Regions from separate parts of the Salinarimonas sp. NSM genome, predicted to be linked through region 2. Evidence: riboswitches for the same ligand, from Rfam matches in the RefSeq annotation. Region 2 holds a riboswitch; the other holds the start of a gene.
The links. Region 2 has a riboswitch for thiamine pyrophosphate ahead of thiB (thiamine ABC transporter substrate binding subunit). Riboswitches for the same ligand answer to the same signal wherever they lie in the genome.

Region 1 (4,204 bases), on a different contig from region 2:
GCGAGGGAGGCGCCCTTCGCGAGCTCGGCCGCGATCGCCGAGGACAGCGTGCAGCCGGTCCCGTGCGTGTTGCGCGTCGCGATCCGCGGGGCGACGAGCCGCGTGACGCCCCGCGGCTCGACCAGCAGGTCGACGCTCTCCGGCCCCGAGGCGTGGCCGCCCTTGATCAGCACCGCCTCGGGGCCGAGCGCCAGCAGCCGCTCGCCCTGGGCGCGCATGGCGTCCTCGTCCTCGGCGACGGGCTCGCCGAGCAGCGCCGCCGCCTCCGGCAGGTTCGGGGTGAGCACGAGCGCGCGGGGCAGGAGGACGGCGCGCAGCGTCTCGATCGCGTCGTCCGACAGGAGCTTGTCGCCGGACGCCGCGACCATCACGGGATCGAGCACCACGCAGGACACGCCGTGCCGGTCCAGGCCGGCGGCGACCGTCTCGATCACGGCGGGCTTCGACAGCATGCCGATCTTCACCGCGTCGACCTTCAGGTCCGACAGCACGCTGTCCATCTGTGCGGCGACGAAGTCCGGCGGGACGTCGTGGATGCCCTGGACGCCGCGGGTGTTCTGCGCGGTGAGCGCGGCGATCACGCTCGCGCCGTAGACGCCGCGGGCGGAGAAGGTCTTCAGGTCGGCCTGGATGCCGGCTCCGCCGCCCGAATCCGAGCCGGCGATGGTGAGGGCGATGGCGGTCATGTGGTCTCCTCGTCGGCTCGAGCGCCGCGGGCGGCGAGCGCCTCGTCGACATGGCGACGCAGGCGCGCCGCGGCGGCGGCGGGATCGGGCGCGCCGAACAGCGCGGAGATGACGGCGACGCCGTCCGCGCCCGCGCCGATCACCGAGCGGGCGTTCGTCTCGTCGATGCCGGCGATGGCGCCCATGGGCAGGCCCGGCACGGCCGCGCGGCCTGCGGCGGAGACCGCGGCGAGGCCCGAGAGCCCGATCGGCGGATCGGGGTTGTCCTTCGACGTCGTGGCGAAGACGCCGCCGATGCAGCCGTAGTCGACGGGGACCTGCGCGAGCGCGCGGGCGTGATCGGGCGTCTTCAACGTCCACCCGATGATCGCGTCGGGCCCGAGCAGGCGGCGCGCGTCGTGCGGGTCCATGTCGCTCTGGCCGAGATGGACGCCGTCCGCTCCCGCGGCGAGCGCGACGTCGACGCGGTCGTTGACGAGGAGCGGCACGCCTGTGCCGGAGAGCGTCGTCCGCAGTGCGCGGGCGAGATCGACGAGCGCGCGGGTGTCCGCGTGCTTCTCGCGCAGCTGCACCAGCGTCGCCCCGCCCGCCACCGCCCGCCCGACGAGATCGACGAGGTCGCGCCCACGCGCGTCCGCGAGGCCGACGATGGCGTAGAGGCGAAGGTCGACGGGGTTCCTGTCGGCGTGATTCACGAGACCCTCGCACGGGATACGAGCGCCGCCGCGTCGAGCGCGTCGAGCGCATCGAGGTAGGCGGCGGGGAAGGAGCCGGGGCCGGCGGCGCGACCGCCGGCGATCTCGCCGGCGACGCCGAGAACGAGGAGCGCCGCCGCGGCGGCGACGAGCGCGTCGTCCTCCAGCGCGGCGAAGGCGGCGACGAGCGCGGAGCCCGCGCAACCCATGGCGGTGACGCGGGCCATCAACGGGTGTCCGTTGGCGATCCGCACGGCGCGGGTGCCGTCGGTCACAAGATCGGTCGGGCCGGTGAGGGCGACGACGCAGGCGTGATCGCGCGCGAAGTCGTCAGCCGCCTCGGCGGTCGGCGCGCGACCCGCGAGCGCCTCGAGCTCACCGGGGTTCAGCCGCAGGATCGCGGGGCCCGCCGCGAGGAGATCGCGGGCGACCGCGAGCCGGGGTGGGGAGGCCTCGACGAAGACCGGATCGAGTACGATCGGCCGTCCGACCTCGCACGCGGCGGCGACAGCAGCGGGGATGCCCGCCCGGCGCTCCGCATCGAGCGTGCCGAGGTTGACGAGGACGGCGTTCGCGCGTCGCGCGAAGTGGCCGGCCTCCTCGGCGGCGATCGTCAGCGAGGGGATGGCACCGGCGGCCAGCAGCAGGTTCGCGGTGAAGGCCTGCGCGGCGGCGTTGGTGAGCGCGTGCACCCGCGGGCGGCGGGCGCGGGTCTCGGCGAGGAGCCGCGCGGCGTGCTCCGCGATCCGATACGCTGCGATGTCATGTGACGCGGCACGCGCGGGCGCGTTCTCGTCCATGTCTCGTTCCCTCCGCCGGCACGACCCGGATCAGGTTCGATGGGTTGGCGCGGATTTGCGCCTCTCAGCCCGCATGGGCACCCCGTGAGACCGTCGGCGGCTAGGTAACGCGCGCTCACCGCCCGCGCAAGGGGTACGCGGCGCGAGGCGACATGGGTCGGATGCGCAGGAGAGCCGCCTCAGTGAACCGCCAGCACCACGGACATGCGCTGTGCGAAGAGCGGCCAGTCCTGCTTCATCCCAGGCGCGACGAAGGGATCGTGATAGGTCACCACGGCCCACGGCCCGTTCGGCGTCTGGTAGACGTCCATTCCCGTGATCACGACGAAGTGGCTGCCGTCCACGTGCGCCACGATCGGGCGCCCGGTCCGGCGCATGTGCGTGATGAAGTCCGGCGCCCAATGGCTGATCTGAAGCGTGCTGATGCGGCCGCCGAACATCCCGACGAGACCGGAGATCTCGCTGATGTGCCCGGGGCGCAGGCAGAGATCCGGGCGTTGGCAGCACGGCGCGCCGTAGGCGAGCTCCAGCATCCGGCACTGGCCGGGGGTCGGCAGCCCGGACGATTCCGCGGCCATCTTCGCGCTGGCGACCCAGCACCAGACGATCGTGTCCTGCGGATGGTAGGGCACCGGCAGCCGGATGCTGTCGATCAGCACCTGCGCGCGGGCCTCGTCGCCGCGCGTCGCGAAGAGCGCGAGAAAGCACGAGAGGAAGGTGAGAGCGCGGATCGCGCTCGCCCATGCGCGACGTGTCATGACGGCCGCCCCCCGGCGTCTTGTCCTCCGGCTACGATGTCACGAGCCCTCGGCCCGGGCAATCGAAAGTTTTGCCGAGGCCGCGTGACGCCCGAAGCCTCCCGTTGCCGTCCCTCAATCCCGGCAAGCGAACGGCGGAAAGGTGCTCGCCGTCCCGGCATTCATGGCGAGGATGACCATGACGTTGGCGAGCGCGAGCTCCTCCGCCGAGCGCGGGCAGACGTCCGCGGGCGCGGTGCAGCCCGAGGCGATGAAGGCGTCGTGGCGGGCGATGAACTCCGCGGAGATGCCGTCGGTGCCGAGCCGCCGCGTGGCCTCGTCCCAGGCGGCGGTGTAGCGCGCGCACTTCTCGCGCGTCCAGGCGTCGCCGCTCCACGCGTCGCCGCTCCACGCGTCGACCGGCGCGCCGTCGCCCGGCCCGGCGTCGCCGCCCGGCTCGCCGTCCCAGGAGCCGCCGCTCCAGTGCTCGCCGCTGAAGCCGTCGCCGCTGTGCATGTCCCCTTGGGCGAGCACCGGACGGTCGGCCGCGCCCACGAGGAGGCACGCCGCGACGAGCGTCGCGGCGAGCGCGACGGGTCGCCGGGCGGGGGCGACCGTCGTCAGCATCGCGCAGGCCGCGATCGCCGCGAGCGGCCAGGGCAGCAGGTAGGGGCGCGCCGTGACGGCGAAGGCGCCGGCGGCGTCGATCGTCAGCCCGATCACGGCATGGCGCAGCGTCGAGAGAAGCCCGTCCTCGCGGAAGGACCAGACGACGTCCATGGCGTTGCGGTCGATCGCGAACAGCACGAAGGCGACGCCGGGCACGAGCACGAGTCCCGCGAGGGCGGCGAGCGCCGATCGCCGGATGGCGCCTGCGGGCGCGAGGCGGCGCAGGAGCAGTGTCGCGGCGACGCCGGCGAGCAGGCCTGCGGCGCCGAAGAGCGCGATCACGAGGGTGGTCCGCGGCGAGAGCGCCTCGTCGCGCTCGACGATGCGCAGGGCGACGATCGCCGCGGTGCCGAGGGCGAGGCCGAGGCCTCTCGCGAAGGCCGAGCCGAGCGCGGCCACGGTCACCCGCGCGCACCCGCCGCGGCGGCGCGGATCGCGGCGATGTTGCCGGCATAGGCGGAGGGGCCGCCCCTGAAGGCGGCGGAGCCCGCGACGAGCACGTTCGCGCCCGCCGCCGCGACGAGCGGCGCCGTCTGCGGCGTCACGCCCCCGTCGACCTCGATCGCGATCTCGCGATCCCCGACCATCTCCTTGATACGGCGCACCTTCTCGACCAC
Region 2 (4,204 bases):
GCAGCCACGGGCATGCGCGCCGTCGACGTCTCCTCCGGCGTCGAGACCGCGCCGGGATCGAAGGACCCCATCGCCATCGCGGCCTTCGGGGCCGCCGCCCGCGCCGCCTGGCGCGCACAGGACGAGGCAGGAACGCCGTGACCGCTCCGCAGAAGCCCAATTCCTTCCGCAACGGCCCGGACGAGACCGGGCATTTCGGCATCTACGGCGGCCGCTTCGTGGCCGAGACCCTGATGCCGAACATCCTCGAGCTCCAGGCGGCCTACGAGGCGGCCAAGGCCGACCCGGAGTTCGAGCGCGAGCTGCGCGCCTACGCCACGCACTACGTCGGCCGTCCGAGCCCGCTCTACTACGCCGAGCGGCTGACCGAGCACGTGCGCGAGACGGCGGCGCCCGACAAGGGCGCGAAGATCTACCTCAAGCGCGACGAGCTCAATCATACCGGCGCGCACAAGGTGAACAACGTGCTCGGACAGATCCTGCTCGCCCGGCGCATGGGCAAGAAGCGGATCATCGCCGAGACGGGCGCGGGCCAGCACGGCGTCGCCACCGCGACGCTGTGTGCGCGCTTCGGGCTCGAGTGCATCGTCTACATGGGCGCGGTCGACGTCGAGCGGCAGAAGCCCAACGTCTTCCGCATGGAGATGCTCGGCGCCACCGTGGTGCCCTGCCATTCCGGCTCGAAGACGCTCAAGGACGCGATGAACGAGGCCCTGCGCGACTGGGTGACCAACGTCGAGACCACGTTCTACTGCATCGGCACGGTCGCCGGCCCGCATCCCTACCCCGCCATGGTGCGCGACTTCCAGTGCGTCATCGGCGACGAGGTGCGCTGGCAGATGCAGGAGGCGGAAGGCCGCCTGCCGGATTCGCTGATCGCCGCGATCGGCGGCGGCTCGAACGCCATCGGCCTCTTCCACCCCTTCCTCGACGACGAGAGCGTCGCGATCTACGGCGTCGAGGCGGCCGGGCGCGGCGTCGACACCGGTGAGCACGCCGCCTCGATCTCCGGCGGCAGGCCCGGCGTGCTGCACGGCAACCGCACCTACCTCCTCATGAACGAGGACGGGCAGATCACCGACGCCCACTCGATCTCGGCGGGGCTCGACTATCCCGGCATCGGCCCCGAGCATTCCTGGCTCGCGGACGTCGGGCGCGTGACCTACCTCTCCGCGCGCGACGACGAGGCGCTCGCCGCTTTCCAGCTGATGTCGAAGCTCGAGGGCATCATCCCGGCCCTCGAGCCGGCCCACGCCATCGCCAAGGCTGTGGAGATCGCCGCGGACAAGCCGCGCGACCACCTGATGGTGATCAACTTGTGCGGGCGCGGCGACAAGGACATCTTCACCGTGGCGGAGCATCTGCGGGGCGGGTTGTGAGCCCGCTCGCGAAGCCGCTCGCCGAGCCGCCCGCCCGCCGCCCATCGGAACGCACGCCATGACCGCCCGCATCGACACCCGCTTCGCCAAGGCCCGCGCGGAGGGCCGCGCCGCCCTCGTCACCTACGTCATGGCCGGCGATCCCGACCCGGAGACCTCGCTCGCGGTCCTGCGCGCCCTGCCGAAGGCGGGGGCGGACATCCTGGAGGTCGGCCTGCCCTTCACCGACCCGATGGCGGACGGCCCGGCGATCCAGGCCGCGGGCCTGCGCGCGCTGAGGGCCGGGCAGACGACCGCGAAGACGCTCGATCTCGTGCGCCGCTTCCGCGCCGAGGACGCCGAGACCCCCGTCATCCTGATGGGCTACTTCAACCCGATCTACCAGTACGGCGTGCCGCGCTTCCTCGCCGACGCGAAGGCGGCGGGCGTCGACGGCATGATCGTCGTCGACCTGCCGCCGGAGGAGGACGCCGAGCTGTGCCTCCCCGCCCTCGAGGCGGGCCTCGCCTTCATCCGCCTCGCCACCCCGACGACCGACGACCGGCGCCTGCCGGCGGTGCTCGCGAACACGGCGGGCTTCGTCTACTACGTCTCCATCACCGGCATCACCGGCGCGGCGACGCCGGACTTCGGCAAGGTCGCGAGCGCGGTCGAGCGCATCAAGCGCCACACCGACCTGCCCGTGGTGGTCGGCTTCGGCGTCAAGACCGGCGCCCACGCCGCCGCCATCGCGCAGGGCGCCGACGGCGTCGTCGTCGGCTCCGCGCTCGTCGCGACGCTCGAGGCGAGCCTCGAGGACGGCGCCGCGACGGCCGAGACCGTGCAGGGCGTCGCCCGCCTCGTGGGCGAGCTGGCCGAGGGCGTGCGCAGCGCCGCCCGCTGACCCGCCCGGCTCCTCTCTGAACGGAAGATGTCGTACGGGGACGCTTGCGCCGGCGCGCGGGCGGGTCTACACCCGGGCTGTCTCACGGGGTGCTCCGCACGGGAGCTGAGAGGCGCGGGTGCGCGCCAACCCGTCGAACCTGATCCGGGTCGTGCCGGCGTAGGGATGAGCGACGGGCCGCGCGCTGCGGCCGCCTCCGCACATCGTCGCCCGTCGCGCCCCGGCTCTCGCGAACCGGAGCCGCCGATGCACACCCGAGCCCGCCTCGTTCCCGCCCGTCTCCCCATCCTCGCCGCGCTGCTCGGCGGCGCGCTCGTCGCACCCTACGCACCAGCCGCCGCGCAGGACCGACCGACGCTCACGGTCTACACCTATTCCTCCTTCGTCGGCCGCTACGGCCCGGGCGAGGCCATCGCCGAGCGCTTCGAGGCGTCCTGCGGCTGCGATCTCGACTGGGTGACCGCCGACGACGCCGGCTCGCTGCTCGGCCGCCTGCGGCTGGAGGGTCCCTCGACCCAGGCCGACGTCGTGCTCGGCCTGGACATGAACCTCGCGGCGGAAGCCCGCGCGCTCGGCCTGTTCGCGCCCCACGGCGTCGACCCGGGCGCGCTCGACATGCCGGTCGCCTGGGAGAACGAGATCTTCCTGCCCTACGACTGGGGCCATCTCGCCTTCGTCTACGACACGACCCGGCTCGCGGCCCCGCCGGAGAGCCTGGAGGCGCTGTTCAACGACCCCGACGGGCCGCGCGTCGTGCTCCAGGACCCGCGCACGAGCGCGCCGGGCTTCGGGCTGCTGCTCTGGTCGAGCGCCGTCTTCGGGGAGGGGATGGCCGACGCCTGGGCCGCCCTGACGCCGCGCGTCGTGACCTTCACGACCGGCTGGTCGGAGGCCTACGGCCTGTTCCTCGAGGGCGAGGCGGACATGGTGCTGTCGTACGCGACCTCGCCCGCCTACCATCGCTCCGTCGAGGGGGAGACCCGCTACGAGGCCGCCCGCTTCACGGAAGGGCACTACCTGCACGTCGAGATCGCCGGCGCGACGCGCGCGACCGACACGCCCGAGCTCGCCCGCGACTTCCTGCGTTTCATGCTCTCGGACGGCTTCCAGAGCCTCATCCCCGAAGGCAACTGGATGTACCCGGCGCGCCTGCCCGACGACGGGCTGCCGGAGAGCTTCGAGGGGCTGATCGCGCCGGATGCGGCCTTCCTGTTCGATCCCGAACGCGTCTCCGCCGAGCGCCGGGCGCTGATCGACGCCTGGCTCGAGGCGACGACACGGTGAGGCGCGCGCGCGGCCTGCGCCCGCCGCATCCCGGCGCGCTCGTCGCGCTCGCGCTCGCGGCCCTCGCCGCGGCCGCCTTCGGCGCGCTGATCGGGGCGGCGCAGGACCGGCCGAGCGTGCTCGCGCTCGACGCGTACCTGCGCCGCATCCTGGTCTTCTCGCTCGGCCAGGCCACCCTCTCGACGCTGTTGTCGCTCGCCCTCGGCGCGGCGCTGGCGCTGGCGCTGGCGCGGCGGCGCTTCCCGGGGCGCAGCCTCGCGCTGGCGGCGCTCGGCGCGGCGGCGGTGATGCCGGCGATCGTGGTCGTGTTCTCGGTCGTCGCCGTCTACGGCCGCTCGGGATGGCTGGCGGCGGGGCTCCAGGCGGCGGGGCTTCCGCTGCGGCCGAACCCGTTCGGCTGGCCCGGCATCCTCATCGCCCACGTCTTCCTCAACGCGACGCTCGCCGCGCGGGTCTACCTCGACGCGCTGTCGCGCGCGCCCGCGGAGCACTGGCGGCTCGCCGCGATCCTCGGCTTCGGGCCGCGGGCGACCTTCGCGCATCTCGACTGGCCCATCCTGAAGCGGGAGACGCCGGGCCTCGCCGGGCTCGTCTTCCTACTGTGCTTCACGAGCTTCGCCATAGTGCTGACGCTCGGCGGCGGGCCGGGCAAGGCGAC

Region 1: it holds a riboswitch for thiamine pyrophosphate, as region 2 does, so the genes downstream of both, thiM (hydroxyethylthiazole kinase) here and thiB (thiamine ABC transporter substrate binding subunit) in region 2, are expected to answer to the same signal.

Annotation. Positions count from the first base shown of each region.
Region 1 is NZ_JBQTCJ010000025.1:48,081-52,284, forward strand. Features, by position in the region: gene thiD (bifunctional hydroxymethylpyrimidine kinase/phosphomethylpyrimidine kinase) at 1-686, opposite strand, end outside; gene thiE (thiamine phosphate synthase) at 683-1,381, opposite strand; gene thiM (hydroxyethylthiazole kinase) at 1,378-2,181, opposite strand; TPP riboswitch at 2,171-2,276, opposite strand; gene ACTZWW_RS11115 (papain-like cysteine protease family protein) at 2,361-2,939, opposite strand; gene ACTZWW_RS11120 (hypothetical protein) at 3,054-3,992, opposite strand; gene rpe (ribulose-phosphate 3-epimerase) at 3,989-4,204, opposite strand, start outside.
Region 2 is NZ_JBQTCJ010000012.1:11,835-16,038, reverse strand. Features, by position in the region: gene ACTZWW_RS06960 (phosphoribosylanthranilate isomerase) at 1-141, shown strand, start outside; gene trpB (tryptophan synthase subunit beta) at 138-1,379, shown strand; gene trpA (tryptophan synthase subunit alpha) at 1,438-2,262, shown strand; TPP riboswitch at 2,338-2,445, shown strand; gene thiB (thiamine ABC transporter substrate binding subunit) at 2,509-3,546, shown strand; gene ACTZWW_RS06940 (thiamine/thiamine pyrophosphate ABC transporter permease ThiP) at 3,543-4,204, shown strand, end outside.